3 regions of the Paraliobacillus sp. X-1268 genome follow, and region 1 is predicted to be linked to each of the others. Evidence: riboswitches for the same ligand, from Rfam matches in the RefSeq annotation. Region 1 holds a riboswitch; each other region holds the start of a gene.
What was found. A riboswitch is a leader RNA that binds a small molecule or an ion and turns the genes downstream of it on or off. The one in region 1 is predicted to bind thiamine pyrophosphate.
Positions count from the first base shown of each region.

Region 2: another riboswitch for thiamine pyrophosphate. It lies ahead of thiT (energy-coupled thiamine transporter ThiT); the one in region 1 lies ahead of tenA (thiaminase II).
Region 3: another riboswitch for thiamine pyrophosphate. It lies ahead of thiD (bifunctional hydroxymethylpyrimidine kinase/phosphomethylpyrimidine kinase); the one in region 1 lies ahead of tenA (thiaminase II).

Region 1 covers NZ_QJSK01000001.1:249,238-260,281, reverse strand. Annotated here, with positions in the region: gene D2K62_RS01425 (cytochrome ubiquinol oxidase subunit I) at 1-1,168, shown strand, start outside; gene D2K62_RS01420 (cytochrome d ubiquinol oxidase subunit II) at 1,165-2,178, shown strand; gene cydD (thiol reductant ABC exporter subunit CydD) at 2,218-3,951, shown strand; gene cydC (thiol reductant ABC exporter subunit CydC) at 3,948-5,666, shown strand; TPP riboswitch at 5,722-5,830, shown strand; gene tenA (thiaminase II) at 5,917-6,591, shown strand; gene D2K62_RS01400 (DUF3231 family protein) at 6,770-7,282, opposite strand; gene D2K62_RS01395 (spore coat protein) at 7,427-8,062, shown strand; gene D2K62_RS01390 (zinc-dependent alcohol dehydrogenase) at 8,108-9,241, opposite strand; gene D2K62_RS01385 (DUF2512 family protein) at 9,330-9,809, shown strand; gene D2K62_RS01380 (manganese catalase) at 9,912-10,745, opposite strand; gene D2K62_RS01375 (amino acid permease) at 10,905-11,044, shown strand, end outside.
Region 2 covers NZ_QJSK01000025.1:846-11,889, forward strand. Annotated here, with positions in the region: gene D2K62_RS16795 (flavin-containing monooxygenase) at 1-1,050, shown strand, start outside; gene D2K62_RS16800 (DUF3889 domain-containing protein) at 1,189-1,827, shown strand; gene D2K62_RS16805 (SET domain-containing protein) at 1,881-2,276, opposite strand; TPP riboswitch at 2,467-2,567, shown strand; gene thiT (energy-coupled thiamine transporter ThiT) at 2,632-3,195, shown strand; gene D2K62_RS16815 (TerC family protein) at 3,236-3,925, opposite strand; gene D2K62_RS16820 (YkvI family membrane protein) at 4,037-5,110, opposite strand; gene gltB (glutamate synthase large subunit) at 5,299-9,894, shown strand; gene D2K62_RS16830 (glutamate synthase subunit beta) at 9,908-11,044, shown strand, end outside.
Region 3 covers NZ_QJSK01000029.1:1,854-12,897, reverse strand. Annotated here, with positions in the region: gene D2K62_RS17460 (flotillin lipid rafts scaffold protein FloT) at 1-616, opposite strand, end outside; gene D2K62_RS17455 (NfeD family membrane protein) at 634-1,161, opposite strand; gene D2K62_RS17450 (flavodoxin) at 1,318-1,767, shown strand; gene D2K62_RS17445 (hypothetical protein) at 1,827-2,255, shown strand; gene D2K62_RS17440 (CynX/NimT family MFS transporter) at 2,307-3,485, opposite strand; gene lepB (signal peptidase I) at 3,703-4,251, shown strand; gene D2K62_RS17430 (transcriptional regulator SplA domain-containing protein) at 4,321-4,581, shown strand; gene splB (spore photoproduct lyase) at 4,574-5,602, shown strand; gene betB (betaine-aldehyde dehydrogenase) at 5,661-7,130, opposite strand; gene cudC (choline uptake/conversion transcriptional regulator CudC) at 7,511-8,056, shown strand; gene D2K62_RS17410 (glycine betaine ABC transporter substrate-binding protein) at 8,206-9,096, shown strand; TPP riboswitch at 9,215-9,317, shown strand; gene thiD (bifunctional hydroxymethylpyrimidine kinase/phosphomethylpyrimidine kinase) at 9,445-10,266, shown strand; gene thiM (hydroxyethylthiazole kinase) at 10,270-11,044, shown strand, end outside.

The DNA of each region.
Region 1 (11,044 bases):
TGTCGCAATTGGTGTTGTTACAGGAACAGCAATTGGTCTGCAACTTTCATTAGTTTGGCCAAACTTTATGCAACTTGCAGGTAATGTAATAGCATTACCGTTATTTATGGAAGTTTTCGCTTTTTTCTTTGAAGCAATTTTCTTAGGTATCTATTTATATACGTGGAACCGATTTAAAGGGAAATTTACACATTGGTTTATTTCATTACCAATTGTAATTGGAGCAGGTATGTCTGCAGTTTTCATTACGACAGTAAATTCGTTTATGAATTCACCTGATGGCTTCACAATGGAGAATGGAGAGTTCGCTGCTGTCAATCCACTTGAAGCAATGTTAAATCCATCTGCACCAACTAGAATTGCGCATGTAGTAGGAGGATCATATCTTACAGTTGCCGCAATACTAGCAACGATTGCTGCAATTGCATTATTACGACGAAAAGGGGCTACTGAGTATCATAAAAAGGCGTTAAAGCTAACTGTGATCTCAATGTTTGTATTCTCTTTAATAACAGCAGTTGCAGGAGACGCATCGGCAAAATATCTGGCAAATAATCAGCCTGAAAAATTAGCTGCTGCAGAATGGCTTTTTGAAACAGAAGAGAACGCTGATCTGCTCTTATTTGGCTGGCTAAATGAAGACAATGAAATTGTTGGCGCAATTCGAATACCTGGAGCGTTAAGCTTTTTAGCACATGGAAATTTCATGAGCGAAGTTACAGGTTTAGAAGAAACGCCCGAAGATGAACGTCCACCATTGTGGATACATTATATGTTTGATTCAATGGTTTCAATTGGAATGTTTTTAATCGGTATTTCATTTCTCTATCTGGTTCTAACTCGATTTAAAAAATGGGATGAAAATAATAAATTTATGCTTTGGCTTATAGCATTAACTGGACCATTAGCAATGTTAGCTGTAGAATTCGGTTGGATATACGCAGAAGAAGGAAGACAGCCATGGATTTTGCGTGGTTATATGCGAGTTGAAGAAGCAGCAACATCATCTCCATATATTTTGCATATGTTCTTTTTGTTTTTAGCTTTATATATTGTTTTAGGTACATTATTTGTTATCACGTTAAGAAAATTATTTAAAGACAATCCGGCAGAGATAGAATTAGAAAAACACTACCCTGAAACTATGGAAGAGGGGGAAGAAAAATGAGTTATGAAATAATTGGAATTACTGTTCTATGGTTATTTTTGTATGGGTATCTGATCATTGCATCGATCGATTTCGGTGCAGGGTTTTACGCCTTTTACGCAAAAATGACGAAACAAGATCATATTATCAATCAAATAATTTCAAGATATTTATCACCGGTTTGGGAAGTTACGAATGTGTTTCTAGTTTTCTTTTTTGTTGGAATAGTAGGCTTTTTCCCATCAACGGCATATTATTATGGTTCTGCTTTACTCGTTCCAGCAAGCTTTGCTATCGTACTGTTAGCTATTCGAGGATCATTTTATGCTTTTGAAAATTATGGGTCAAAACAAAGTAATATTTACATGTTTTTATATGGAGCAACTGGGTTGTTAATTCCAGCCTCTTTATCAGTTGCGCTAACTATTTCAGAAGGTGGATTCATAACCGAAGAAAATGGTGTAGTTTCGCTTAAATATTTGGAATTGTTCACAAGTCCTTTAGCATGGAGTATTGTTGCATTAGCGATAACGGCACTATTATTCATTAGTGCGAGTTTTTTAACGTACTATGCTTCCCGAGCAAATGATCACGCAGCTCTTAAAATAGTGCGAAAATGGGCTCTCTTTTGGGCTACACCAACAATTATAATGGCTTTAACGACAATGATTGCTTTAGGTCAGCATAACGAACGTCATTTTGATAATATGTTAGATCTATGGTGGATATTCGGTTTATCTATGGGCTTTTTCTTAATAGCAATGGGTCTATTATATATTGGCAGAAATTATGGATCAGCGTTTATCGCCATTATGTTGCAATTTTTCTTTGCATTCTTTGGCTATGGTGTTGCGCAGTACCCATATTTGCTTGATCCGTACATTCACATAGAGGATAGTGTAACGAATGAAGCTATGGGTATTGCTTTAATTGTGGCCTTCATTGGGGGATTACTCTTGTTAGTACCTTCTCTTTTCTTGCTCATGCGTTTATTTCTATTTAATGCAGATTATGCGAAAGGGAAAAAATAATTGTGTACGCAAAATTTGTATTAAAGGACTGAGTCGTTCATGCAAAATTTACAGCAAACCGTATGGATGCATAAAATAAGAATCTTCTTCTTAATTGGATTAACCGTAACACTAGGCCTCTCTATAATTGTACAGGCTTTTGCTATGACAACTATTGTCGATGGGGTCTTTTTAAAAAACCAAACGTTTCATGCGATGATTCCATGGCTACTGTTATTGTTAATCGTTCTATTTATTCGCGCATTAACGGATTATATAAGTAAACGAATTGGTGTTTCACTAGCAAGTGATGTAAAAGGAAATGTACGTAAAAAACTATTATCTAAATATGCTGCCCGTCCTGTTCAACTGGCTGAAAAAGGACAAACGGGTAAGAAAGTTAGTATGTTATTAGACGGTGTCGATGAGATGGATAGTTTTTATAGTCAGTTTATTCCTCAAGTAATGCAGAGTACTTTTGTACCGTTACTTGCCATGATCGTAATTTTCACTCAACATGTTAATTCAGGAATTATATTGCTTGTTACAGCACCGTTTATTCCAATTTTTATGATTGTAATTGGCTTACAAACACAAAAAAAGTCAGAAGAAAAGCTAGATAAATTAGCTTCTTTTTCTGGCACTTTTTTAGATACATTACAAGGTCTTGTTACATTAAAACTATTTAACCGAACAAAACAGCAGAAAGATAAAATTGAAAAGAGTAGTTTAGGCTTTCGAGATACGACAATGGAGATTTTAAAAGTTGCTTTCACTCAATCTTTTATGCTTGAAGTCATTTCGATGCTAAGTATTGGTATTGTTGCTTTGGAATTAGCTATCCAGTTAATAATATATGAAAGTATTTCGTTTTTCACTGCATTTGTCATACTTGTGCTTGTACCTGAATTTTTTACGTCGTTGAAAGAACTTGGTACGACTTTTCATAATGGTAGAAGTAGTTTGGGCGCCGCTAAAAAAGTATTAGAAGAATTCGATGAAGAAGACGGTGCGATACAATGGGGAGAAAAGCAATTAAGTAAAGAAGGCGGACCTCCAATGATTACGTTGGAACAGGTAGACTTTAGTTATCCAGATAGTAATTTTAACTTGCAGGCTATCACAGCGACTTTTCACCCGAAACAGAAGATAGCAATTGTAGGAGCAAGTGGTGCGGGTAAATCTACGTTATTACATTTGTTGGCTGGTATGATCACTCCTGAACATGGTGCAATCAAACTTGATAATCAACCGCTTGTTGAATTTTCGGAGTCATCATGGCTTGGGAAGCTTTCTTATATTTCACAGCAACCATATATCTTTTCAGGTACAATCGGCGAGAATATCGAAATGGGAACAAACTTACCAGTTGATGAACAGGATATACGAAAAGCTGCGCAGTTAGCAGGAATTGCGCCATTGATTGAATCATTGGAGAAACAATACGATACACCCATTGGAGAAGCTGGTCGAGGATTATCTAGCGGGGAAAAACAACGTGTATCTATTGCACGTGCATTTTTAAAAAAGCCAAAAGTTGTCTTACTCGATGAACCAACACGTGGACTTGATCTAGCTACAGAAAAAATCTTACAACAATCTATCGAACAATTGTCCAAAACGGCAACTGTTATCACGGTAGCACATCGATTACACACGATTAAAAAAGCAGATCAAATTCTATTTATGGAAAAAGGACAATTACTAGCGATAGGAACACACGAAACATTGCTAGCTACTTTACCTGCTTATAAAGATATGGTGACGATTCAACAGGGGGGAGAAGAAGCATGAGCGCTCTTTTTAAAGTCATAAAACTTATGTTGATTGAGAAAAGGGATATTTTGTTTGCTATTTTATTTGGTTTTATTGCTGGTATTAGTAGCGTTGGACTATTTGCTGCTAGTGGCTATCTTATTTCCAAAGCAGCTTTAATGCCTCCATTCTATGCATTAATTATGCTTACTTCTACAGTTAAATTACTTGGGTTTATTAAAGCTAGTTCAAAATATGGCGAACGTATTTATTCTCACAGGGCAACTTTTACTATCTTAAGTAATTTACGTGTTACTTTTTTTGAAAAGTTAGAACCTCTTGTTCCACAAATTTTTCATAAGTATAGAAGTGGAGACATACTTGGTCGAGTAGTAGGAGATGTGGAGAGTTTACAGAATTTCTTTTTACGTGTTTTTTATCCACCAATTGTGTTATTACTCGTTTTTGTAACAACAATCTTATTTAGTAGCTTTTATTCCATTGAAATCGCGCTTATTTTATTAGTTGGTTTCTTACTAACGGTATTTGTTATCCCAGCTTTTTTTTCGTTACGACAAGTAAGAATTAATGGTAAAGTCAGACAAGAACGTGGAGATCTTTCAACGGAAATTACTGAATTGATGTATGGTTTTCGAGATTTAAAGATATTTCAACAATTAGAAAAAAAACAAGAACAAATAACTACGCAATCAGAAAGTTATATTGAAAAACAAAAACGTGAAAATATTAATAAAGTCTATAGTCAATCGTTTAATGGTTTTATAACCTTTATCGTAAGCTGGTTCGTACTTGCAGTCGGAGCTTATTTGGTTGTAGATGGTAGGTTAGAAGGGATATTTTTAGCTATGCTTGTTATGATCTCACTAACCGTTTTTGAACCTGCTGCTCCAATGGCTGTTTTCCCAATTTATATGCAAGAAAGTCGCGATGCATCCAGCCGTTTGTATGAGGTAGTGGAGGATCCAGATATTCAAGTTAGCGAAGTCGAAACTAACGTTGAACAAATCACTAATAAACCACCAATGATTGGATTTGAAAATATTACCTTCACGTATAGGGGGGATTGGCGCACAACCATTCCATCACTTAGTTTAGAGATTCCTGCAGGTTCGAAAACAGCGATTGTTGGAGCAAGTGGTTCAGGAAAATCAACCTTACTACAGTTAGTTTTGAAACTACAGCAAGTACAAGCAGGTAAAATTTATTGGGATCACCACGATATTTCAACTGTTTCAGGAAATGCATTGTGGGAACAGTCAAAAGTCGTGCTACAAGAAAATCATTTCTTTTATGGAACAATCCGTGAAAACTTATTAATCGCAGATTCTGATTTAGATGACATTGTATTGCATGAAGCATTAATGAATGTGCAACTTGAAAACTTTTCACTCGATGACCATGTATTAGAAAACGGTGAGAATCTTTCTGGCGGTGAAAAACAACGTCTAGCAATTGCTAGAGCAATCTTGAAAAACGGTCATATTTGGATTTTAGATGAGCCAACGTCATCACTTGATGCTAAAACAGAAGAAAAAATATATAAACAACTTTTTGAACAAGCACAAACAGATACATTATTGTTAGTTAGTCACCGTTTAAAAGGATTAGAAAAGATGGATCAAATTATAGTCATGGATCATGGTGAGATTATTGAATCGGGATCTTATACGAATTTAATGAAAAAGAATGGTTATTTTTATCAAATGAAGACACTGGAAGAAAGTTTACTTTAAGAGTATTGACATCTTCTTCCTAGATGTTATTCTATAGACAGAATAAAATAGCAAGAAAAACCACTAGAGGAGTCTTTATAAAAGACTGAGATTGAAGTGTTACTTCAAGACTCTTAGAACCTGATCTAGTTTAAACTAGCGGAGGGAAGTGGATGGGAATAAAGTCCTTTGGTTCTTTTACTTTATCATGCCACCACTTTCTTTTAATCAAGGAAGGTGGTTTTTTTATGCAGATAGGGAGGAAGTTGAGATGAAATTTTCACAATACATTCGGAAAGAGGCAGATCCAGTTTGGCAAGCTAGTTTTAATCATCCTTTTGTTAAGGGGATTGGTAATGGCACATTACCTTTAGAGAACTTTCGCTATTATGTCATGCAGGACTCTTATTATTTAGCACAATTTGCTCGTGTCCAGGCAATAGGTGCTGCAAAGGCGGAAGATTTAGAAACAACCAGTAGTATGGCGGCACATGCACAAGGAACTTATCAAGCAGAATTAGAATTACATCGTACTTTTTCTAAGCTATTATCTATTACTGAAGCAGAACAAAGAGCATTTAAACCTGCTCCTACCTCTTACGCTTATAGTTCACATATGTATCGAGCTGCTTATCATGGTCATCTAGGTGATGTGATTGCCGCAATATTACCTTGCTACTGGGTTTATTATGAAGTTGGAGAACAGTTAAAAAATAAAACACCAGATGAACAAATTTATCAAGAATGGATTAAAGCATACGGATCGGATTGGTTCAGAGCATTAGTAGAGGAACAAATTGATAGACTTGATCAACTAGCTGAAACTGTAACAGCCTCTGATCGAGAACGTATGAAAGAACACTTCTTACTTAGCAGTCAATATGAATATTTATTTTGGGATATGGCTTATAAATTAGAAAAATGGCCATTAGAAGAGATGGGATAATCCTGCTTGACTCGAATGGAGTAGGTGTTAATCCGACGGAAACGATCTGTGATTCGGCGGAAGTGTTAGAAATTAAGACTTAAGGTGATCTGCTTTCCCTCCTCCTTGTGTGTTAAACCCAATTCGAATTACAAAGTAGCAAGAAAAAAGCACTAGAAATAATCTAGTGCTTTTTTTACTACTCTTTATTTGGAATCTTTGCTTGCATTGGAGGGAGTATAATCCATCCTTTGTCTTTATTTAATCGAAGTGCTTTTGCTCCAGCTTGCGCTTTATTCATATGGAACTGGCCAAAAAGCATGGCAATATCTTCGCGAAGTGACTGTCCAATTATTGTACTACAAGCGATTAAACCTGCTGCAATGTTTGCAGAAACTACAGCACTAATTTCTTGATCACTGAACTTCGCACCAGATGGAATATCTTCAATGTCTGCGAGGGAACGTTCTGGAGGAGAAGGAGGCAAAGCTATTCCATTAACTTTAAGAATCTCTTCCACACTTTCCATTTCCTGTTTCATTCCTCGGTTTAAATCTTCTAATAAATTTTTTAATTCTTTATCACCTGTATGGTTAATAAATGTTTGATACGCCGCATAGTTACCTTTAGCAGCTGTTAGAAAGGACCACATGCTAAAAACTTCACCATAATGAAGTGGTTGTTTCTTTGGATTACCTGATAGTACACCCATTTCTAAACACTCCTTTGTTAAGTCTTACATAGATAGTCTTTTCATCAAGGCAAAACTTATTCCAGAAACATTGTAAATAATAATTTAAAATTGGTATAGATAAGACTTTTTGAGCAAAACTATAGCCGAAAAGGAGGAGAAAAAATGAAATTAGCTGCACACGAATTACAAGATTTAAATGAATTAACAATGAGTTGTGTGAACTCTGTGACTTCTATGGCGTACATGTTAGATCATGTTCAAGATCAGGAACTCAAACAATTATTAGAGCGTCATTTCCCGTTTCATGTAAGAGATTATAATATGAAAGTGGAATTTTTAAACAAGGTAGAAGGTGCAACAACAGAACTGCCATTATTTAAAGAAGATGGTAAAATACTATCCGATTATACACAGTCAAATATGAATGCCTATCCACCTGTACAACCTAGAGTGACTGTTACAGATATGAATGATAGAGAGATGGCAACGAACTATTTATTAACGTTAAAAAGAGCTGGCCGTGAATATGCCTGGTCTGCAATGGAAAGTGCTAATCCAGAAATTCGTTCTTTTTTACAAACAGCCTTTATGATGAGTTGTTCACATGCATATGAAGCATGGCAATACATGGTTAGTAAGGGATATTATCCATTAGAACCAGCTGATCAAGCTATGACTACAAAAATCGGCGCGATGTACCAGATAGTGCCTGAAGATCAACAGAAAATTCAAGCAATGATGATGAAATACGATGGTCAAAACCCGATTGCAGGTTCAAGTGATCAAATGTATCAATAGATAATAATATAAAAAAGAACTCTGTGACTAGAGTTCTTTTTTGTATTATGGTTTGAGTATTACTTTAATACAATTGTCTTCTTTTTTATTAAATATGTTATAACCATGTGATGCTTCATCTAGAGGTAGTGTATGTGTAATGATCTTTGTTGGGTCTATTTCACCATTCACTATTTGATTATAAATTGGTTCCATGAAAGACCTAGCATGTGCTTGGCCCGTCTTAATATTTATATTTCTAGAAAAGAAGGCGCCTAAAGGAAATAAATTATAATTACCTCCATACACACCAGTAATTTGATACGTTCCACATTTCTTAACAGCTTTCGTGGCAATCTGAATTGGTCCCATTGTTCCACCTTGCAATTTAAGTTTTTGTTCAACAAACTCTAAAGGGGACTTTTTACCATCCATACCGACACAATCAATGACAACGTCAGCACCACCATTTGTTACGTCTTTTAAAACTTCACCCATATCATCATGTTTCGTAAAGTCGAATATCTCTGTCTTGTTTACATTTTTAGAATACTGCAAACGATTATCGATATAATCTACAGCAATTACCCTTTCCGCACCTTTTTGCCATGCGAATTGTTGTGTCATTAATCCAATAGGACCGGAGCCCAAAACAATCACTGTATCTCCAGCTTTAACGCCTGCATTTTCTACACTCCAATATGCTGTTGGAAGCACATCAGAAAGAAATAGAAGTGACTCATCTTCAAGTTCGCAATCATCCGGAATTCGAAAAGGTGTGTAGTTCCCATAAGGAACACGTAAGTATTCAGCTTGTCCCCCTGGATGATCGCCAAATTTTTCTGAATAACCAAAATAACCACCTGAATCATAATGTGGATTTGCGTTATCACACTGACTTTCTTGGTGTGCGTTACAGTATTGACACGTTCCACAAGCAACAGTAAATGGAATTACAACACGGTCACCTTTTTTTAATTTAGTTACTTCAGAACCAACTTCTTCGACAATTCCCATTGGTTCATGTCCGATTACGTAGCCAATTGGCAATGGAAAGTTTCCTTGATACAAGTGCAGATCAGAACCACAAATTGCAGTAGAAGTAATCCGAACAATAATGTCTTGTTTATCTTGTATTTTTGGATAATCTACTTTTTTTACTGCAATTTCATATTTCCCTTGATACGTAACAGCTTTCACGAATTTCCACCTCAAATGATATAAGATTTAACACCTAAAGTATGTGTTAATTCGTCGAAATCATACAATATTCTAAAATTATGCAAGTATATTATTACGAAACCTACAAAAAATAAGTAGAGGAGGTGTTACTATCAAGCATTTTAATTTAATTGGGTTAAAAATCTTACTATTATTAGTAGTGCTTTATACAATATTGGGAATTGGGTATAATGTATCGTTTGGTAATGTAATGTTTATAAGCATTGTTTTAGGAATTTCTGCTTATTTAATTGGTGATTTGCTCATACTATCTCGAACGAATAATACAATTGCAACAACAGCTGATTTTGGGATGGCGTTTGTGATTATTTATCTAATGACTGACGGATTAACAGTAGGTGGAAATCCATTCGCAGCTGCATTAATTTCAGCTGTTGTAGTTGGGATATGTGAAGTTATTTTCCATAAATATGTTGCGAATAAATTGAATATGAGCAGTGATGATTTTATTCCAATAAATCGTACGAATTTTAGTACGGAGACGTCTGAGGAATTAACACCATATAAGGATGAAGAAGAAAAATAAATAAAATGAAGCATTCCAAACGAATGCTTCATTTGTTTTTGGTTATAAACATGTTAAAGGATCATGAATTATGCATTTTTACTAAATACAATAGTAGCATTTTTATTTCGATGAAAGTGGAGGTGTATTAAAGAGATTTGCTGGTGCGGGTTGTAGTTTAGGTATTCCTGCATATGGTACTGGTTGCGCGATGTATCTAAATTGCCCTCTGCCGTCAGGTGCAACACCTTGTGCCCATGGTCCATTAGCATCTGCTTGCCCTTGTGATGTATTGTATAAATCATACGAAACTTCTTGTTTTTCACATTCTCTTGGAAAATTAGTCGGAACAACAACATCTTGTGCTTGTGCTTCAAGCTCACGAATTGCTTCAATCCATTGGTTTTGGTGCGCAGTATCTCGTGCCAATAAAAAGCTTAGTGAATCTTTGACCAAAGGATCGTCTGTCATCTGGTATAAACGTGCTACTTGTAATCTTCCTTGCGATTCTGCTGTTACGTTAGCACGAAAGTCAGCAAGTAGGTTACCACTTGATATAATATAATCAGCTGACCATCTATTACCAACACTGTCTGCTGGCATGGCGCCCAAACCAGAAACAATCGCATGTTGCGGATTCATACCACCCATAATTGCAGCAAGTGCTGGGTCTGATTGGTATGCTTGTTCTTGCACGTCAATTGGTGTGTTATCTAATAATCTAGCAATAAGTGTTGCTAGAAGTTCAACGTGTGCAATTTCCTCAGTACCAATATCCAAGAGTAAATCACGATACTTTTTATTTCCTCTACAATTAAAACCTTGAAACAGATACTGCATTGTTACCGATATCTCGCCCCATTGACCACCTAATACTTCTTGTAATTTTTTTGCATAGACAGGATCTGGTCTTGAAACTTTTGCTTCATATTGAAGTTCTTTTACATGAAAAAACAATGTTACCCCTCCTATTTAATCAGACTATTCAAAGATATGTGGGCCTTCAACAAGATATTCCGATATGTAGAATAAGTAATTTATTTTTTCGGTTGTAAGAAAAAATATGCTGGCTATACTAAGGTGATATTTTCTTAAAAATAGAGGGAGGTCTATAAAATGGGGTCTAATAAAAAAGGAAAACAAAAGAAAATAAAATGGTGGCAATTAGCTTTAATCGGAATTGGTTGTACGATTGGCACTGGATTTTTTCTCGGATCAGCAATTGCAATTAAAAGAGCTGGACCTAGTGTAATTAG
Region 2 (11,044 bases), on a different contig from region 1:
ATGAATTATCTTCGTTGGTATCGTACAGTTTTGAATTTACCTGTTATAAATAAAGTGAAGTTAAATCTTATAGAGCCAGTAGAAGAAGGCTTACATCGACTACATATTGAAGGTAGTGGAGCACCCTCAGATACAATACTTGCACGTAAAGTAGTTCTAGCTACTGGGATTCAAGGTGGTGGCCAGTGGTATGTTCCGCCAATGATTTCAGATAATTTGCCGAGTCATCTTTATGCACACACATCGAAACCAATTGATTTTAAAAAACTAAGAGGCAAGAAGGTTGCTGTCTTAGGTGGTGGAGCATCTGCTTTTGATAATGCTAATTTTGCATTAACAGAAGGTGTTGATCAAGCACATGTATTTGTCCGTCGAAAAAAGATGCCACGTATAAATCCAATTCGACAAATGGAGGCTTCTGGATTAATTGAACGTTTCCCAGCCTTGTCTGATGCAGATAAATATGCTGCTATCTCTCATTTCTTTAAGCATAATCAACCACCAACAAATGATACATTTAGTCGTGCAACATCCTGGCCAGGTTTTAATCTACACTTAGGTGCACCGTGGTTAAGTGTAGAGCAGAAGGATGAAGGTGCATTAGTTAAAACGCCTCAGGGTGAATACTATTTTGATTTTCTTATTATAAGTACCGGTCTTTTAACCGATCCAGCTTTACGACCAGAGTTGAAACTTGTAGAAAACCATATTGCCCGCTGGGGCGATTTTTATGATGCACCAGATGAAGTCGCAAATCCTGTGTTAGACGCGCATCCATACCTAAGCCCTGGCTTTGCCTTTATAAGCCGAGATGAAAAAGGGAAGAAACGTTTACATGGATTATTTGCTTTTAATTATTCCGCATTAATAAGTTGTGGGATCTCAGCTTCCGCACTTTCAGGGATGCGTTTTGGTATACCTAATCTAGTAGAAGAAATTTCTAATCAACTTTTTCTTGATGATCGCGAAGACATTATGAAGAATTTCTTTGACTATGATGAAGAAGAATTTGTAGGAGAATGGCTGGAAACAAGTAATCAATCTCATTAATATCTTTAGGTCCTATCCAGATGAAAGGTGGATGGGGCTTTTTTTTGATTACGAGAATATACTGAATGTCTCTGAATTAATCACAAATACGCCTGTATAAAACATAAACTATCCTAGTCTAAAACTAGGAGGTAAATGATGTATCCATATTATAATCAATATCAATCGTTAAATCAGTTTTATAGAGAGTCTCCATATTTACATCCATATCCACAACAATTAAATTACTGGGGGCGGCAACCATTCACAAGAGGCCAAGCAACATGGACAGAAGGAGGACGTGTTACGCAATGTGGTATGCCTTGGTCTCATAATGAATATATGACAGCAGCTGTAGGTGTGAATTCGCCTTATCAATGTGGGCAAACGTTAAAGATACGTGAGCTTTTCTCCCAAACTTTAAGAGAAGTTATTGTGACAATTGTTGATAAAGTACCTGGATTCCCAGCTGATAAAATTAACCTACACCGAAAGGCATTTGAAGCATTAGGTGCAGATCCAGCGGTTGGGGTAATAAATATTGAATTTGAATCTTCACCAGAAGTAGAGGAAGCAGAATGGGGAAAATATTTATTGGAAGTTACTGAGGTAGCTTATCCGAATTATAATATAACAGAATATAATTTTGTTAAGAAAACAAATCCAGCACCAAATCAAACAAAGGAAATCTATCACTATATTTTACAATCACCTCAAGAAAGAGTTAAAATCCAAGGCACGGTAATTTATAATTCAAACACTAATCGTGTTGAATCCTTTGATATTAAAGAAATATAAGATTGAAAAAGCCCAATCCACGTATAATGCGGATTGAGCTTTCAATTTTTTAATCATTTATTCAATTCATCAAAATTCATGTTGAACCATAAGGGGTCATTGTTATTAACATCACCATTATAGTTAATTAGCAATTCTTCACCAGCTTTTATATCTGTGTGAGCAAAAAATACAAAGGTATGATCTGGAAAGTTTATATCGTAATCGGTATTTGGAGTATAGGAATGATTAAACAACATGCCATATCCTAAAACAACCGCGGTATGATTTTTACCATATTCAAATACGTAATCATCCAGTACTGTTTGTTCTATGTGTTCGTGCTCCTTGTTTGGATAAGGAATAACAGGTGCAATATGTACTGTTTCTCCTTTTTTTATGTCGCGTGTAGCGAATACGCCTCGATTGAATTCCCCGTCGCTTAATGTAGATGTCTTTATCTCAATCATGTAGGTCACCTGCGATTTCGTTTTATTTTATTCATGTGTACTCTATTTTGACAGTTGCTTATAGCGAACGCAACTGGTTGTACTTGAAATTTATAAAAGTTACAAAATTTATCGCCTTTTAAAAAAAACCCTAAATTTTGTATGACAAGTTCATTATCTTATGATATGATGAACTCGAAAATCAAATAAGCAAAACCACAAGGGGAGCTAAAAAGCTGAGAGTGAACACGTTGTTCTAACCCTTCGAACCTGTTAGTTAATGCTAGCGCAGGAATGTGGATCGTGATATGTAGATTTACGTTTACATATCTGTTCTCCCTTGAGGTTTTTTGTTTAAAAAAGGGGAGTTTTTTTTATGAAAAAATTAAGTTTGGTTATGTTGATTGAGGCGTCCTTTTTTGCATCATTGGCGTTTGTTTTTGATTTACTTCCGTCGATTCGGCTTTCTCCATCGATTTCAATTTCTTTTGCTATGGTTCCAATTTTAATTTTAGCGTTTCGATGGGGGATTAGGGTTAGTTTAATTTCTGGCTTTATCTGGGGTATTTTACAAGTTATCTTGGGTGATGCCTATATTCTAACTCCACTTCAGGCATTTATTGAATATTTTATTGCCTTTGCTTTTATTGGTTTTGCAGGTCTATTTTATAAAGTCATTCAATCGAACCTGAAGATGGGGAAAAAGAAAAAAGTGTTATTTTGGGTTATTACCGCGACACTTGTTGGTTCTGTTGCACGTTACTTTTGGCACTTTGTTGCTGGATTTATTTTTTGGGGAGAATACGCGCCTGATGATATGAACGTGGTGTTGTTTTCATTGATTACAAACGGGATTACCATGTTGGGTGCCTTTGTTTTATGCGCGATCTTATTGGTGCTTTTGATCGGAACTACTCCGAGATTAATTGAGCGAAAATAAACTAGTTTTAACTCCCCGTTTTATAAATGGGGAGTTAAAACTAATAGCTGTCTGCTGCGCTTTTAATATAACCAAGCAGTAAAATAGTTAGCGTTAGGAAGCCAACAATTAAATAGTTAAATAAGCCATTAGAGAGATCAAGTAAGTCTATTAATTTTTGATCCGTCAAAATCATTTCCCCGGCTGTCCACGCAAGAATACCAGCACCAATATAAGCTATCCAACGATATTTTTCTAATACTTTTACGATTAGTTTCGATCCGAATATCATAATAGGAATGCTAACCATCACGCCAATGATAATCATACGAATATCCCCATGCGCCGCACCTGTAATAGCAACAACATTATCCAGACTCATTACCGCATCTGCAACAATGATTGTCGAAACAGCTTTTAATAAACCAGTATGTGAGGTAATGGTAGCTTCCTCTTCTTTTTCAACAAGTAAATTATACGCTATCCAAAGAAGTAATAAACCACCAATTACATTTACAAAAGGAATTTGCATTAAATAAATGATAATAACTGCAAAAAATATTCGGAGCAGAACAGCGCCAATCGTGCCTAAAAGTATTGCTCTATTTTGATGTCTTTTTGGTAAAGACTTGGTGGCCATTGCAATCACAACAGCATTATCACCGGAAAGAACAATGTCAATTGCAATAATTTTTAATAATGCAATCGTCGCAACAGGTGTTATTGAGAATAGTAATGGGAAAAAGTCCACTTTTTGTTCCTCCTACAGAAATTTAAGATGGATAAGCTAAGTTGTCCATAACCAATTCTATGAAGAAACTTGAAATAGTAAACCAAAAAAAGTAGAAGTTTTTTAAAGTATTTATTCTTTTAATTGTTCTCTTTTAAATATCCATACATAAATTAACCCCGCAAAAAATAGAAAACCTCCATAACCAACAGTAGGATATAAGTATTTAACCATAGCAGAAAAGCCAATTTGACTGAATAAAAAAGCTGCTAGTGTTGTGCCTGCAATCACCCAAATTCGAAAGCGTGCAGCGATAAAGTTCATTCTTGAAACAAATCCATATAAATTTCCGACCGCAGTGGTATATACTTCAGCAAATAATACAATAGCAAAAATTAGTTGAATAAATGGAGCAATTTTAGAAGCTATAAGAATCATGGGCACTTCCACATTTGAAACACTATCTAAATTCGTTAAAATACTGAAAAAAATAGCAATGATCCCTATCCCTAAACCTAATCCACCTAATAAAGCCCCCCATAGTAGGTTTTTTTTATTTTTAGCTTTCGCCCCCATTGGTGCTAATACTGCAACGGCAATCACAAGATTATAAGAAGCGTAATTAAGAGCAGAAATGAACCAATTTGGTGCAGCGCCTTCAATGGACTTCGATACTTGTAAATCTGCAGCTGTAATTGGATTTATTGAGATACTATAGATAGCGATAAAAAGAACAGAAACTAATAATACTGGAACAACATAACTGATGGCATTAATAACACCTTTCATTCCAGTTATAACAGTTAGTAGTGAAATAATTGCCATTAAGATCGTCCCCCATAAGGAGGCTAACTGAAATTGTTGATCAAAGATTGCACCGGCTCCAGCTATCATGGCTGCTAAAGCACCGAATAGAAAGACTGTAATAATAATATCGATGATCGTACCAATAATTTTTCCGTTAGTAAATCGCACTACCTCTACATAAGAGCTAACATTTAATGCTTTACCAATTACTAAAATCGTATAGCCGAAAAAGAAAAACAAGAGCGTTGCAAAGGTAAGTCCAAATAGGCCATTTATTCCATATGCACTAAAAAACTGGAGGACTTCTTGCCCGGAAGCAAAACCAGCCCCGACAACGGTTCCAATGTAAGTTGCCGCCACTTTAAATACATTAATCTGTGTAGATGATTCATTGTTCATTTCAATTCCCTCCAAATGCTAATCAGTACATAGGCTTTACAAAATATGTTGTTTTACACATCAAAATAGAAGGCAATTGATGGCTCGAATTAAAGATGAATTTATTATCATGCATGATTATGCAAAAAATGCAAAAACTATGAATACTCAAGATTAAATTACATTTGTTATTAAGAAGGGATGTTGTCATGAAACAGTACGGTTATCCTACTCCTCAAGGATTATATCACCCAGAAAATGAACACGATGCATGTGGTATTGGAATGATTGCCAACATAGACGGTAGGAAAACGCATGATATTGTTCAACATGCAGTTACGATACTTTGTAATCTAGAACACCGCGGGGGACAATCAGCAGATATCAGTACCGGTGACGGTGCCGGCATTCTCACACAAATTCCAGATGCTTTTTTTCGTGATAAATGTGAGGATTTAGATATCGAGTTACCAGCCGAAGGGAAATATGCAGTTGGTATGGTCTTTCTTCCACAAGAACCTGATATAAGAAGAACAAGTGAGCTTAAGCTCCAGCAGATTATTGCCGAAGAAGGTCAACAGTTTCTTGGATGGCGTACGGTCCCAGTTAATGACGCATATGTTGGGGATTCTGCTAAAAAAGTAAAACCATTTATTCGGCAAGTTTTTATTGCGCCTTCAACTGAATTAAAAAGTCGAGAAGCTTTTGAAAGAAAGTTATATGTTATTCGAAAACAAGCGGAGAATAAATTAAAAGGTCTTGCTAATAAAGAAGATACAGAAAATACATTTATCTGTAGTTTATCGACGTCTACAATTGTTTACAAAGGAATGTTAATCCCAGAACAATTAGATTCCTTTTACATTGATTTAAATAATCGAGACTTTAAATCTGCACTTGCTATTGTCCATTCTCGGTTTAGTACAAATACCTTTCCAAGTTGGGAAAGAGCGCAGCCAAATCGATTTATTGCACATAATGGCGAGTTTAATACAATCAGAGGTAACGTTAATTGGATGAGCGCGCGGGAGTCACTTTGCAGATCTAATGCTTTTAATCAAGAAGAACTTGAAAAAATTCTACCTGTTATTGATATGGATGGCAGTGATTCTACGATGTTTGATAACTGTTTTGAATTCTTGCATCAATCTGGAAGGTCATTAGCACACACCGCAATGATGATGATACCAGAGCCGTGGGTAAATGATCTTGAAATGAAGGAAAACGAAAGAGCCTTTTATGAGTATCATAGTACACTTATGGAACCGTGGGATGGTCCGGCCGCAATTATTTACACGGACGGGAGAAAGATCGGGGCTAGTCTTGATCGTAATGGATTACGTCCTGCTAGATATTATATTACAAAGGATGGCATGATTGTCTTAGGATCAGAAGTTGGTGCATTAGATATTTTGCCAGAGGATGTTGCATATAAAGATAGACTCCAACCAGGAAAAAGGTTACTCGTTGATTTAGAAAAAGGGGTGATCATACCAGATGATGACGTGAAACACTCCATTTATAAAGAACATCCTTATGCAGATTGGTTAGCCAAATACAAGTTAAATTTAGAGGATCTGTCTGGATCAGAAGTTAGTCTGGATCGTATAAGTACTACTGAATTGTTAGAACAACAAATTGCGTTTGGTTATACAAATGAAGAATTAAATAAAATAATCAAACCAATGGTAACGGATAAAAAAGATCCAGTTGGTTCAATGGGGTATGATTCGCCGTTAGCTATCTTATCTAAAAGACCACAATTACTATATAACTATTTTAAACAGTTGTTTGCTCAAGTTACAAATCCACCAATTGATGCAATTAGAGAAGAAATTGTAATTGCTGTTGAGACTACGATTGGGAAAGAAGGCAATTTAGTTGAACCAGAACCGGAAAGTTGTCGACACATTCGCTTGCAAACACCGATCTTAACGAATGAACAACTAGAGACACTTCGACATAATGAACTAGAAGGATTCAAAGCACATACATTACCGATTTTATTTGATAGTTCGAATAAACAGGATTTACAAGATGCTCTTGATCAATTGTTTGCAGAAGCAGATCAAGCCATCGAAAAGGATTATACCTTGTTAATACTATCAGATCGTGGTATTAATTCGAAACGTGCAGCTATTCCAGCTTTATTAGCTGTCTCTGGTTTACACCACCATCTAATCCGAAAAGGTTTGAGAACAAAAGTAAGCATACTAATTGAAACTGCAGAAGCTAGACAAGTCCATCATTTTGCAACACTTTTAGGTTATGGTGCAGAAGGAATTAATCCTTATTTAGCATTTCGTTCTTTGGAAGGTCTAATTGAAACTGGAGACTTACGCGATACTTCTTTAGATGAAGCGGTAAAAATATACATTCATTCAGCTACGGATGGTGTCGTTAAAGTTTCATCTAAAATGGGCATTTCTACGATTCAAAGTTATCGTGGTGCACAAATTTTTGAGGCTGTTGGTATTCATCCAGTAGTGATTGAGAAGTATTTTACTAGAACAGCTTCTCGATTAGGTGGTATTGGATTGGATATGATTGCACAAGAGGTACTAATGCGGCATAAAAAAGCATTCGAACGTTCGCGTGGTGGAGAAAAAGGTTTAGAACCAGGGGATGATTTTCAATGGCGTCAGAATGCAGAAGATCATCAATATAATCCGCATACGATTCATTTACTGCAGAGTGCTTGTCGAACAAATAACTACGAATTATTCAAGCAATACTCAGGGATGATTATTGATACGGATAAAAATTTACAATCATTACGTGGCTTGCTTGCTTTTAAGAAAACAACACCGATACCAATTGATGAAGTCGAATCAGTAGAAAAGATATGCAAGCGATTTAAGACAGGTGCTATGTCATTTGGTTCAATTAGCAGTGAAACACATGAATCATTGGCTATTGCGATGAATCGAATTGGTGGAAGAAGTAATTCTGGTGAGGGTGGAGAGGATCCTAGTCGCTATATTCCTGATGAAAACGGTGATTTAAGACGAAGCGCGATTAAACAAGTAGCATCAGGACGTTTTGGTGTATCAAGTAATTATCTTGTTAATGCAGATGAAATTCAAATTAAAGTAGCACAAGGAGCAAAACCTGGTGAGGGAGGACATCTCCCAGGTAAAAAAGTTTATCCGATGATTGCAGAAGTTAGAAATTCAACGCCAGGTGTTGATTTAATATCTCCACCTCCACACCACGATATTTATTCGATTGAAGATCTAGCTGAATTGATTTTTAATCTAAAAAACGCAAATCCAAAGGCTCGGATTAGTGTCAAACTTGTCTCTGCAGTTGGGGTAGGTACGATCGCTGCAGGTGTTGCAAAAGGACGAGCTGATCTCGTTTTAATTAGTGGATATGATGGTGGAACAGGTGCTGCTCCAAGAACGAGTTTAAAACATACTGGGATGCCTTGGGAAATTGGTCTAGCAGAGACGCATCAAACTTTATTAATGAATCGATTACGAGATAGAATTGTTGTCGAAACAGATGGGAAAATGATGACAGGCCGAGATGTCGTAATTGCAACCCTTTTAGGTGCAGAAGAATATGGTTTCTCGACTGCCCCATTGGTTGTTTTAGGTTGTGTAATGATGCGGGTTTGTCACTTGAATACCTGTCCTGTTGGTATTGCTACTCAAGATCCTGTACTGCGCAAGAAATTCGCAGGTTCACCAGATCACGTCGTTAATTTTATGCGCTTTATTGCACAAGAAACGAGAGAACTAATGGCTGAGTTAGGATGTAGAACGATCAATGAGATGATTGGTCGAACAGATCTATTAGAGAAGAAAGTAGCGATCGATCATTGGAAGACAAAAAATGTCGATTTATCCGCATTACTTTATAAACCAGATGTACCAGAAGCTGTTGGTCGTTATCAAACTGTTGAACAAGTTCATGGACTTGATAAAACATTAGATCAACAAGAATTAATTCCATTATGTAAAGACGCACTTGAAAATAAACGAGCTGTGACTCTTTCATTAGGAATACGTAATATTAATCGCGCGACTAGTACGATGTTAGGTAGCGAAATTACTAGGCGATATGGTATAGAAGGTTTACCGGAGGACACCATTCGTTTGAAATTTAGAGGATCAGCAGGGCAAAGCTTTGGTGCTTTCATTCCAAAAGGATTAACACTAAACCTTATTGGTGATGCCAATGATTATGTTGGCAAAGGCTTATCAGGTGGGAAAATTATTGCACGACCATCACGTAAATCCTCATTTTCTCCAGAAGAAAATACGATAATTGGCAATGTTTCTTTTTACGGTGCTACTAGTGGTGAAGCATATATTTATGGCGTAGCTGGAGAACGTTTCTGTGTGCGAAATAGTGGCGCCAATGTTGTTGTTGAAAGTATCGGTGATCATGGTTGTGAATACATGACGGGTGGCAAGGTAGTTGTATTAGGACGAACTGGCAAGAACTTTGCTGCTGGAATGTCAGGTGGTATAGCTTACGTACTTGATGAACAGGGAACTTTCCAATCAAAGTGTAACAAGGAATTAGTACAGCTCGAAACAATAGAAGATAAAACAGAAGCAGAAGCCGTTTTTCAACTTATAAAAAAATACTTAGGTTATACAGAAAGTAAAAATGCGCGAAGAATAGTGGATAACTGGGAAAAGGTTCTACCAAAGTTTATCCGTGTTATACCGAAAGATTATCTGGAAATGAGAGAACGAATTAGCAACTTAGAATCCAGTGGACTATCGAAAGATGAAGCGGCAATGACAGCATTTGAACAAGGATTTGAAGCCGTACAATCAATAAAGTAATGGAGGTGAACGAATGGGAAAGCCAACTGGTTTTAAGGAATATAAACGTCAATCTACGCCAGAACGCGATCCTTTATCACGAACAAAGGATTGGAAAGATTATAAGTTGCCAATGCCAGAAGCAGAGTTGAAAGAACAAGGGGCTCGGTGTATGGATTGTGGTATTCCAACCTGTCAGACAGGAACGGATATGAATGGACACACTTCTGGATGTCCAGTTTATCATTTGATTCCAGAATGGAACGATCTCGTTTATCAAGATCAGTGGAAGGAAGCGCTGGCTCGCGAACTTAAAATGAATAATTTCCCCGAATTTACTGGTATGGCTTGTCCTGCCCCTTGTGAGGGGGCATGTGTGTTAGGGATTAACGAGCCTCCAGTTGCAATTCGGTCAATAGAAAGAGCTATAATTGAAAAAGGTTTTGATGAAGGATGGGTAAGGCCAGAGCCACCTAGTGTAAGAACAGAGAAAAAAGTTGCAGTTGTTGGCTCTGGTCCAGCTGGGTTGGCTGCCGCAGCTCAACTAAACAAAGCAGGTCACCATGTTACTGTCTTTGAACGTTCGGATCGTATTGGTGGATTGCTTACGTATGGTATACCGGAAATGAAGCTTCCGTATGAAGTTGTTAAACGTCGTGTTGATCTGTTAGAGAAAGAGGGCATTGCATTTATGCCTAATACGGATGTAGGAAAGGATTACCCAGTTAAAGATCTGCAAAATGATTTTGATGCTGTTATCCTTTGTGGAGGTGCAACCCAACATCGCGATTTAAAGATAGAAGGTAGAGAACTCGGGGGTATTCATTATGCAATGGATTTCCTTCATACAAACACGAAAAGTCTACTGGACTCTGAATTAAAAGATGATAACTATATTTCAGCTAAAGCTAAAGATGTCATCGTTATTGGGGGTGGTGATACTGGAACAGATTGTCTCTCAACAAGTATCCGCCATAATTGTAAGAGCTTAACACAATTCGATTACAATCAGAAAAAACCTGCTGAAAGACAAGCAGATAATCCGTGGCCGGAGTGGCCGATCATTCATCGTGTAGAATATGGTCACAAAGAAGCAAAAGCTGTATTTGGAACAGACCCTCGTGCGTACACCGTCCAAACGAAGAAGTTTGTTGGTGACGAAAACAACCAG
Region 3 (11,044 bases), on a different contig from region 1:
CTAAGGCTTCTAAGTAACCATTTTCATCTCGAACATCTTTAATGGTGAAAGAAACAATTTGCAGTCCCATTTTTCTTAAATCAACTGCTGCTTGTGTTTGAACCTCTTGAGCAAAACGTTCGCGATTTTTGTAAATCTCTTCAACTGTCATTGTACCTAGGATAGCGCGTAAATGACCTTCTAGTACTTCTTGTGCTTGTTTGCGTAGTTCTTTGTCGTCTTTCCCTAAAAACTGTTCAGCTGCTGTAGCGATTCCTTCTGTTGTACTTTGCACCTTGATAATCGCTGTTCCATCTGCCATTACCGGTACGCCATTTTCAGTATAGACATTTGGTGTAGAAATATCTAAACTGTGTGAACGTAAACTAAGTGTTTCAGATTGCTGGAAAATCGGTATAATAAATGCACCGCCACCGCGTACAATTTTGATACCACTTCCACCATCATCTTTATGCACATTTTTACTTCCAAGAAAACTACCGGTTACAATCATTGCATCATCTGCACCGACTGTTTTAAAACGTACGGCGAAAAGAAGAGCAAAAGCAAGTATCACACCTACAACAACACCAATAATAATAATTAAATCCATACTTAAATCTGTAGCTAAATCCATATTATTCCTCCTTTGAATTATAAATCAGATAGTTCAGATACATATAAGACTTGATCTTTAACTTCTACAACAACAATTGATAGGCCTTGCATCATTTCCACGCCATCAAAACTTTTAGCTGATTCACTACGACTTCCATATGTAGATTTGATAAAGACTTCTCCATATCCGTCTGCTGGAATAGTTGTAGTAACTTCACCAGTTTTACCTATTAAATCATAGATGGAAATAGAAGTGGAAGCTTCTGCGTTGGACATAGGAATGACGAGCAAATAATAAATTAGGAAATAGGCACCAATCCCAATGAACAAACTAATAGCTAAGACATACCAATCAGGTAGACTAGAGTATTTCGTTAGCAAAACTCCAGAGCCACTAACAACAGCTAACGTTCCAAAAGTTAATAAAGGGTTAAAAAATTCACCAATACTATCGAAAAGACCATCTAATAATCCTTCAAATAGGTCCCCTAAAAATAAGGAAATAATAGCAACACCTAGACTTCCCCACAACAACCACCAATATATATCTACAATCTCGATCACTTTACCTCCTCTCAAAAAAAGAAACGTTACCATATATTACGTATCAACTACTAAAAAAGTTCCGTTTTTATATCGAGTAATATCTTCTAGAAAAATTGACATTGATAATCGTTATCAATTAATATGGAGTTAAGTACCTCAAAGGAGAGTTTTGTAATGGTTAATATTGTTATCGTATTTGCAAGTATGACTGGAAATACAGAAGAAATTGCTGAAATTATTGAAGCTAAAATAAAATCATTAAACGTTCCTGTTTCCACGTTTCAAATTGATTTTGATGATATAAGTGCAGAAGATTTAAGTAGTTATGATGGAATCTTATTAGGGACATATACTTGGGGAGACGGTGATCTACCCTACGAAGTAGAAGATTTTTATGATGATCTAGAAGACATAGATTTAACCGGAAAGAAGATAGGGTTATTTGGTTCTTGTGATTCCTTTTATCCGGAATACGGTGGAGCAATTGATAAAATGGGTGATCGCTTTAAAGAAATTGGGGCAGAAATTATTTTGGATCACTTAAAGATTGATTTAACACCAGAAGACGAAGATGTGAAAAGCTGTGAGGCCTTTGCTGAAGCGTTTATAAGCAAGTTGACTTAATAGCTTGCTTAAGTAATGAAAATAAGCGATAATTTTCTTAGTTAATAAGAGGTGATTATATGAAATTCATCAAAAGGTTCGTACTAACTTTATTCATTTTAGGGTTAGTTGGTTATGGTGTTTATTATTTTGGTATGAACTATTTAGCCAATAAAGTGGTAACAGAAGTTGATGCCCAATTGACAGATGAAGATAGAGAAGAAGTAAGAGCTTATGTGGAAAGTGTTCCAACTTTAAAGGGTTATATTGAAGAGGCACCTTCGATAGATGAGACATCGCTTCCTTTTACTACAAAAGAAGAAGCCGCAAAGCAACTTGTAAAAAAGTTCTCTGTTTCTGAAATACAAAATATTCAAGCTGCTTTTCAAACTGGGATGTCGCAAGCGGAACAGCAAGTTTTAATAAGTGAATTAGAAAATAAGTTAACTCCAGAGGAATTAGATGCTTTAAAAGTAATTGTTTATAAAGAGCTATATCAAAAAAATTAGATGATAAAAAAATCTCATCCTATTATTTAGAATGAGATTTTTTTTATGCATTTAAACAAATTTATCTCTTGTTGCTCCTAAACCAAATGATGTCATTATAACTGATATAACGATAATAACAACTAGTGGTATACCCCATGTTTGGGTTAAATCATATATTAAACCGATCGCGATTGGACCAACTGCAGCTAAGAGGTATCCAAATGATTGGGCCATACCTGATAATTCTGCAGCTTGTTTTGCGGTTGTTGCTCTCATTCCTAATAAGGCAAGTGCTAAGCTAATACTTGAACCGAGAGCGAATCCGATAAGTGTGATTGCTACAATGGTAAAGGCTAAAGATCCTCCGAAAAAGAGAGCACCATACCCAAGTAAAGCAACGATTCCGATCCCAATCATAATACCTTGTTGGTTCCGCATGCGTCCTGCTAGAATGGGTGTTAAAAACGTGGCTGGTAAACTGACAAATTGCATATAAGATAGTAACCAACCACCAGTCGCAATAGTAAAGCCCTGGGCATGAATGATTTCAGGTAACCAAGATATCGTTACATAAAACATAAAGGACTGCATACCCATAAAAAGGGTAACCTGCCAAGCAAGAGGTGATTGGTATAAACGGCTTCCAGAAGTCGTATAGTACTCCGTTTCCACCTCTTTTGGTTGTTTTCGATAAAGTAAAAACCAAACAGTGATCCCGATAATTGCGAGTAACGCCCATAGACCTAAAGCATTTTGCCATCCAAGGCCAAGGTTTTTTGCTAAGGGAATACTAATACCTGAAGCTATTGCAGCGAATATCGACATACAAGTCGTATAAACGCCAGTCATCGTTCCGATATGTTTAGGGAACTTCTCTTTAATAATCCCTGGTAAAAGCACATTGCAGATTGCAATCCCTAATCCAACAAATATTGTTCCTAAATAGAGTGTTGGACTGGTTACAATCATTCGAATTAAAATGCCGATAAGTAAAAAGACTAATCCAATTAATATTGTTGCCTCATTACCATATTTGTTACGTAATTTAGGTGCGATTGGTGACATACAGGCAAATGCTAGTAACGGTAAACTAGTAATTAAACCCGCATTCCAATTAGCTAATCCCATTTGGTCACGAATTGTGCCAATTAAAGGTCCTACAGAAGTAATTGCAGGACGTAAGTTAAAAGATACAAGAATAATGCCAATCATAAAAAAGATCTGTTTTCCAGTAAAACGGCGTGTCATATAATCTATCTCCATCTATCATTTTTTGTGAACAGGACTTAGTATAGAATAATAACTGCACTAGATCAAATTAATCTTAGCTAACTCTTTTGTTTAAAGTGATATAAGTGGTAGGAAGAGGTAGTTATAAAGTATAATAAGGCAGGAAGTAGTTACTTATTTATCACAAATTAACTTCAATTAGTTCACTATAAAATTTTAAAAAGGAATGAAGCAAATGATAGTATCGTTTTTCAGAGAAATATTCTCATGGATAAAAGCAATTGCAATTGCATTAATCATTGTATTTGTCGTAAGAGAATTTTTAGTGACGCCCTCGATTGTTAAAGGAGAATCGATGATGCCTAGCTTGCAGGACGGTGATAGAATTATCATTAGTAAGTTAACATCAATTGATCGCTTTGACGAGATTGCATTTCAATCACCTGACAGAGATGAGAAGTACGTAAAACGTGTGATAGGTGTTGCAGGTGATTCAATTAAAATGGAAAATGATATTTTATATATAAATGGAATAGCTTATGATGAACCATACCTCGAAAAATTCAAGCAAAGCTTAAGTGGTGAGCAAAGTCTGACCGATGATTTTGATCTTGAAGCATTAACTGGAGAAACGATTGTTCCAGATGGTAAATTATTTGTATTAGGTGACAATCGATTGGTGAGCAGAGATAGCAGAGCGTTTGGCCTGATTACAGAGGAATCTGTGATTGGTGATGTTGTTTTTCGTATTTGGCCATTAGATCAATTTGGTATTCCAGAATAATCTACAAATAAATAAATGGAATCGTTTTGGTACATAATAAAGCCATCTTGAGAAAAGTTAGGTGAAAAGATGGAAATAAATAATTTATTGTATAACCCAGGTGATGTAGTCTATGTGATTATTAGGAATCCACATGTACAAGGAGCGGCCAATGTTCAACAAGCAGCTGTTGTGCATGATCCTGACCAACCGACTGACCTAGCTTTGTTTATATATGAAACGTATTATCCGTTAACAGATGAAGTTGCAATTTACCAATCTGAAACAGAAGCAGAAGAAGCTTTTTTAGAAGTGTTTGGTTCACCAGAAATTGAGGGTTATCATGGTTAAACCATTTGTACCACAACTTGTTTACTTTGAACCTCGTGCTTTGGAATATCCGTTAGGGAAGACATTGCATGACAAATTTTCAAAAATGGATATTGAAATAAGAGAAACAACTTCGCATAATCAAGTACGCAATTTACCTGGGGAGAATGATTTTCAAAAGTATCGTGTTGCAAAGTCAACATTAGTAGTAGGTTTAAGGAAGACATTGAAATTTGATACATCAAAACCATCGGCTGAATATGCAATTCCATTTGCGACAGGATGTATGGGACACTGTCACTATTGTTACTTGCAGACTACTATGGGGAGCAAGCCTTATATCAGAACTTATGTTAATACAGAAGAGATTTTTGAGACAGCTGAAGCATATATGAAAGAGCGTGCACCTGAGATTACTCGATTTGAAGCCTCTTGTACCTCTGACATTGTTGGAATTGATCATTTAACGCATACCCTTAAAGAGGCGATTGAATATTTTGGGCGATCAAAGTATGGTTTATTACGATTTGTTACAAAATTTGCGCATGTTGACCATTTACTAGATGCTGATCACAGAGGTCGTACAAGGTTTCGCTTTAGTATCAACGATGATTATGTCATTAAATTTTTTGAACCAGGTACTTCGCGTTTAAATGAAAGGGTAGAGGCTGCTGTTAAAGTTGCAGAGGCAGGTTATCCATTGGGGTTTATTATTGCACCAATATATTTACACGAGGGTTGGCGTGAAGGATATCAGTTGATGTTAGAAAGATTAGCAGATACGTTACCTGATACTGCCAAACGTGATTTAACCTTTGAGCTGATCCAGCATCGATTTACAGGACCCGCTAAACGTGTGATTCAAAAAAACTACCCGATGACAAAACTCGAGCTGGATGAATCAAAAAGAAAAACAAAGTGGGGCAGGTACGGTATTTGGAAATATGTTTATCAGGATAATGAACAAGAAGAAATGAAAGATCTTTTTATGAATACAATACCAAAATTATTTCCGAAAGCCAAAATTGAATATTTTACTTAATAACAACAAAAAATACCTCATCCACTTTAATGGACAAGGTATTTTTTATTGTACGCTATTAGAACCAGTTAATTGCTTCAGGTTTAAGATTATGAAAGATATGTTTTGTTTCTGTATATTCTTCAATTCCTAATTTACCAAGCTCACGTCCAATTCCTGATTGCTTATAGCCACCCCATGGTGCATGCGGGAAATATAGGTTGAATTCATTAATCCATACTGTTCCCATGCGCATTTTTGCAACACAGCGTTCAGCTTTAACAATATCATTTGTCCATACACCACCAGCAAGTCCGTAAATAGAATCATTAGCTAAGTTAATCGCTTCCTCTTCTGTTTTAAACTTTTCAACTGTAATAATAGGACCAAATGCTTCATCTTGTACTACTTTCATGTCTGTTGTACAATTTGTGAAAATAGTTGGTAAGTAGAAGAATCCATCTTGAAGTTCTGCGTCTTCTGGACGCTTGCCACCTACAGCAACTGTTGCGCCTTCTTGTTTGCCCATTTCTACATACTTTTCAACTTTTGCAAGATGTTCAGCGGAAATAAGTGGGCCCATTTGTGTAGCTTCATCAAAACCACTACCAAGTTTTATATGTTGAACACGTTTGACAAGTGCTTCAACAAAATCATCATGAATACTTTCTTCTAATATAAGTCGTGTTCCAGCTGAACAAATTTGTCCAGCGTGAAAATATACAGCATTTAGAGCTTGATCAATTGCAGTGTCAATATCCGCATCTGCAAAGACAACATTAGGATTCTTTCCGCCTAATTCTAAAGCAAGTTTTTTCACATTTATACTTGCTGCCTGCATAATTTTCTTTCCAGTAACGATTCCACCAGTAAAGGAAATTAAATCAACGTCGGTGCTACTAGCGAGTTCAGCTCCAACAGTCATTCCAGAGCCAAGAACAAGGTTAGCAACACCTTTAGGAACACCGGCTTCTTCTATTAATTCAAATACTTTTACTGTAGTTAGTGGTGTAATTTCACTTGGCTTCATTATTAATGTGTTTCCTGTTGCTAACGCAGGCGCTAATTTCCACGATGCTTGTAGCAATGGATAATTCCAAGGTGTAATTTGTCCACAGACACCAACTGGTTCATGAACAACTTTACTAATAGAGTTTGGAACAGGAGAATCAATTATTTCGCCACCGTTTTTATCCGCAATTTGGGCGTAATAACGAAATACGCCAGCGATATCATCCATATCCCCACGACTTTCTTCTACTGTCTTTCCGGTATCTAACGACTCTAATTCAGCTAATTCTTCTTTATCTCTTTCAATTAATCCGGCGATTTTTCTAACGATATTGCCTCGTTCAGTTGCAGGTGTTAACGGCCACTTGCCATGATCAAACGCTTCTCTTGCCGCAGCAATTGCAGCTTTAGAATCCGATTCGTCGCCTTCAGCAGCGGAAGCTATTATTTCTTGGTTAAAAGGGTTAATAATTTCTCTAGTCTTTCCAGATTTTGCTGTTACCCATTCTCCATTAATGTACTGTTTTAGTAAACGCAAATAATTCACTCCAATTTATTAAGTTTGTTAAAAAAATATTTAACGTTTTGAATTATATAAATTCTAACATGATGCTTATATTGTGTCAAAGTCAAAAAGTCGTTGAATGAACAACAAATAAACGATTAATTTCGCGCTAAGAAGTATAAATAACACTATCTCTGATTTGAAAATCCTTATTTTATATAGAAGAATTAGTAATTTGCATTAACAATTAAAAAAATATTATAAAGGCTCTAAGTACCTATATTATCATGATTTTAACCTATAAAACGCACTGAATTTGACTGTTTGCATTTGACATTTAATTTATAGTAGCTAACATTAAAGCTATAAAGAATAATTTTAATTCATTTAATTCTTTGGAGAAGGTGCCTTTAATGAATAATAAAGAGAATTCAAAAGCTAAACAGCAAATTGAAGCGGCTCAAGATATAGTGATTGGATCTATTACAGAAACGATGGATCTTTATGGTGTCACACCATCAGCAGCTAATTTATATGCTACGATGTATTTTAAAGATCAAATGACTTTGGATGAAATGCGTGAGGAATTAGAAATGAGTAAGCCTAGTATGAGCACCAGCGTACGTAAACTTCAGGAATTTGAAATGGTGAAAAAGACGTTCACACGTGGAAGTAGAAAACATACTTATGTAGCTGAAAAAAACTTTTTTCGATCGTTTATGGCGTTTTACTGTCAAATGTGGGAAAGAGAAGTCAAGACAAACATGGAGGCTATCAATCAATCCCAATTAGAGCTAAGTGAGGTAGTTGAAGACAAAACTGCTAGTCCACAAGATAGTGAGATGGCAAAAAAAACGTATGATCAATTAGAAGAGTCAAAAGTATACTATAATTGGTTGTCGCGTTTAGTTTCAAGTATAAGAAGTGAAGAAATATTTGAATTTTTACCTAAAGATTAGAGAATTATTAGGCAATATAATTGTCTCATAAAAATGCTCTTTAATGAAAACTATTAGAGAGTATTTTTATCTGAACTGTGTTAAATAAATACTTAATTAATAAAACGTTTTTAACGTTTTAAATATATAGAAACAAGGAGAGGGTAAGAATGAATAAGGTCAAAAAGGGGTTATTGAGTTTATTGTTCTTAACACTATTTGCTGTACTAATGGCTTGTGGTAGCGAGAATGCAGAGGATACGAGTAGTGAGGAAGAAACTAATAAAGGAACGATTAGTATCGGTCAAATTGATTGGGCTGAGAACATTGCTGTAACGAATATGTGGAAGTATATTCTTGAAGATGAAGGATATGACGTTGAACTAACCGTAATAGGTATGGGAACAACAATGCAAGCACTAGAAAGCCAGGAACTGGATGCTAGTTTAGAAATTTGGCTTCCGGTCCAAGATAAAAACTATTATGAAGAATACAATGAAGTTATTAATTTTTCTGAGGAAACATGGTTTGATAATGCAAAAGTAGGTTTAGTAGTTCCTTCGTATCTTGAAGATATTAATAGTGTAGAAGACTTAAATGCTAACAAGGAATTATTTAATTCAGAAATTACTGGATTTGGTCCTGGAGCTGGTACGATGGAAGTAACAGAGGAATTAATCACAGCTTATGACCTTGATTATGAGTTATTATCGAGTTCTGAACCTGCTATGATTGCAGCAATAGATCAAGCTATCAAAAATGAAGAGGCGATTGTATCTCCACTTTGGACACCACACTGGGTTTTCTCAGAATATGATTTAAAATTCTTAGATGATCCTGAAAATATTTATGGTGGCGTTGAAAAAATTCATCATGCGACTAGACATGGTTTTGAAGAGGATTTTGAAGAAGTTGATCAATGGTTTAAGAATTGGAAAATGAATGACGAACAAATTGGTGAATTAATAAATTATGTTGAAGATGCAGAAGAGCCTATTGATGGAGCTGGAGAATGGGTTGAAGAAAATAGAGACTTAATTGGCGAATGGATGAATAATTAAATTAAAATAAAACCTATGTTGATCAGTTAGCTGATTTACATAGGTTTTTTTGTTTCTGAAAATGTATCTATTTGACAATTAAGTTTAGACGTGATTAAGTAGAAGTATAATTTAATTAGTAATCCACTAGGGGCGCCATTTGGCTGAGATAAAGAGTTTTCTTTGGTCCCTTTGAACCTGAACTAGTTAATACTAGCGTAGGAAAGTGGAGTTGGGACCCGTTCGCATACTATTTGTGAATATATTAAAAGGAAACCGCTCCATTTTTGGGGGCGGTTTTTTGTATGGAAAAAATTAATATGATTATTGTAAAAAGGTTTAAATTAAATAAGGAGAGGGGTTGTATTAATGATAAAAATACCTACAGCACTGACGATTGCAGGTACTGATCCAACAGGTGGGGCAGGGATTCAAGCTGATTTAAAGTCATTTCAAGAAAGAGAAGTATATGGAATGAGTATTCTAACTTCTGCAGTTGCACAAAACACGCGTGGTGTTAGTGATCTGCATCATATGCCAATTGGATTTATTGAAAAGCAGATGCAAGCAGTGTTTGATGATATACCGCCAGATGCGATAAAAACAGGGATGGTTTCAACAATAGAAATGATGGAATTAATTGCAATGTATGTTAAAAAGCAAGATTCACCATATGTGATTGATCCAGTAATGGTTGCGACAAGTGGGCATGCTTTAATGGAAAAAGAGTCACGTCAAGTGATTCGAGATTTACTTATTCCACTTGCTACAATAGTTACTCCTAATGTTCCAGAAGCGGAAATATTAGTGAACTTTAAGATTGAGGATGTAGAAGATTTAAAGAAAGCAGCGAAGGTCATCGTTGATGAATTAGGGGCTGCTGCGGCAGTTGTCAAAGGTGGACATCTAGAAGGTAAAGCGGTTGATGTTTTGTATGATAAGCAAGTTTTTCATTTATTAGAAGCAGAACGTACGTATACAAAGCATACGCATGGAACTGGTTGTACGTTCTCGGCTGTGATTACAGCTGAATTAGCAAAAGGTCAACCTGTATTAGATGCAGTTACGATTGGTAAGCAGTTTATTACAGATGCGATTCGGTATACATTAAATATTGGTACAGGAAGCGGTCCAACAAATCATTGGGGTCATCGCTTGCAAGGTTTGCCAAATCAAAAGAAGGAGGAATAAATAATGAATAAGATTACGAGAATGATTGAATTGGTTAGAGAAAAAGAACCATTGGTACATAACATTACCAATGAGGTGGTCGTGAACTTTACTGCAAATGGTCTATATGCGATCGGTGCATCCCCTGTGATGGCAAGTGCAATCGAAGAGGTAGGAGAGATGGCGAAAAACGCTGACGGTTTGCTATTGAATATTGGAACATTAACTAGTAATCAAGCAGAGGCAATGATAGTCGCAGGAAAAGCTGCAAATGAAAAAGGTATCCCAGTGGTGCTTGATCCTGTAGCTGTTGGTGCTACATCATTACGTAGTGAAGTTGCTTCACGTATTTTAGAAGAGGTAAAGATTTCGTTAATACGAGGTAATGCAGGAGAGATAAGTAATTTATCTGGTGCGAAAGCAGAAGTAAGGGGTGTGGATTCTGTCGGTACACTTGATAATCGAAGTGTGGCCATTCATGCTGCTAAGCAATTGGGTGTGCCTGTAATGGTTACTGGTGTGAAAGATGTAATTACAGATGGTAAAGAATTATATACTATTTCAAATGGAACACAATTATTAACTAAAGTAACAGGAACTGGCTGTCTATTAGGTGCGGTTATAGCTGCTTTTTTAACAACCGGAGAAAAACCATTACTAGCAGCAACAGCAGCTGTGGCTTTTTATGATGTAGCAGCAGAACGTGCAAGACAAAACGCTTCTGCACCTGGGAGTTTTCAGATAGCCTTTTTAGATGCTTTATTTGAAACGAATGCACAGCATGTTTCAGAAAAAATAA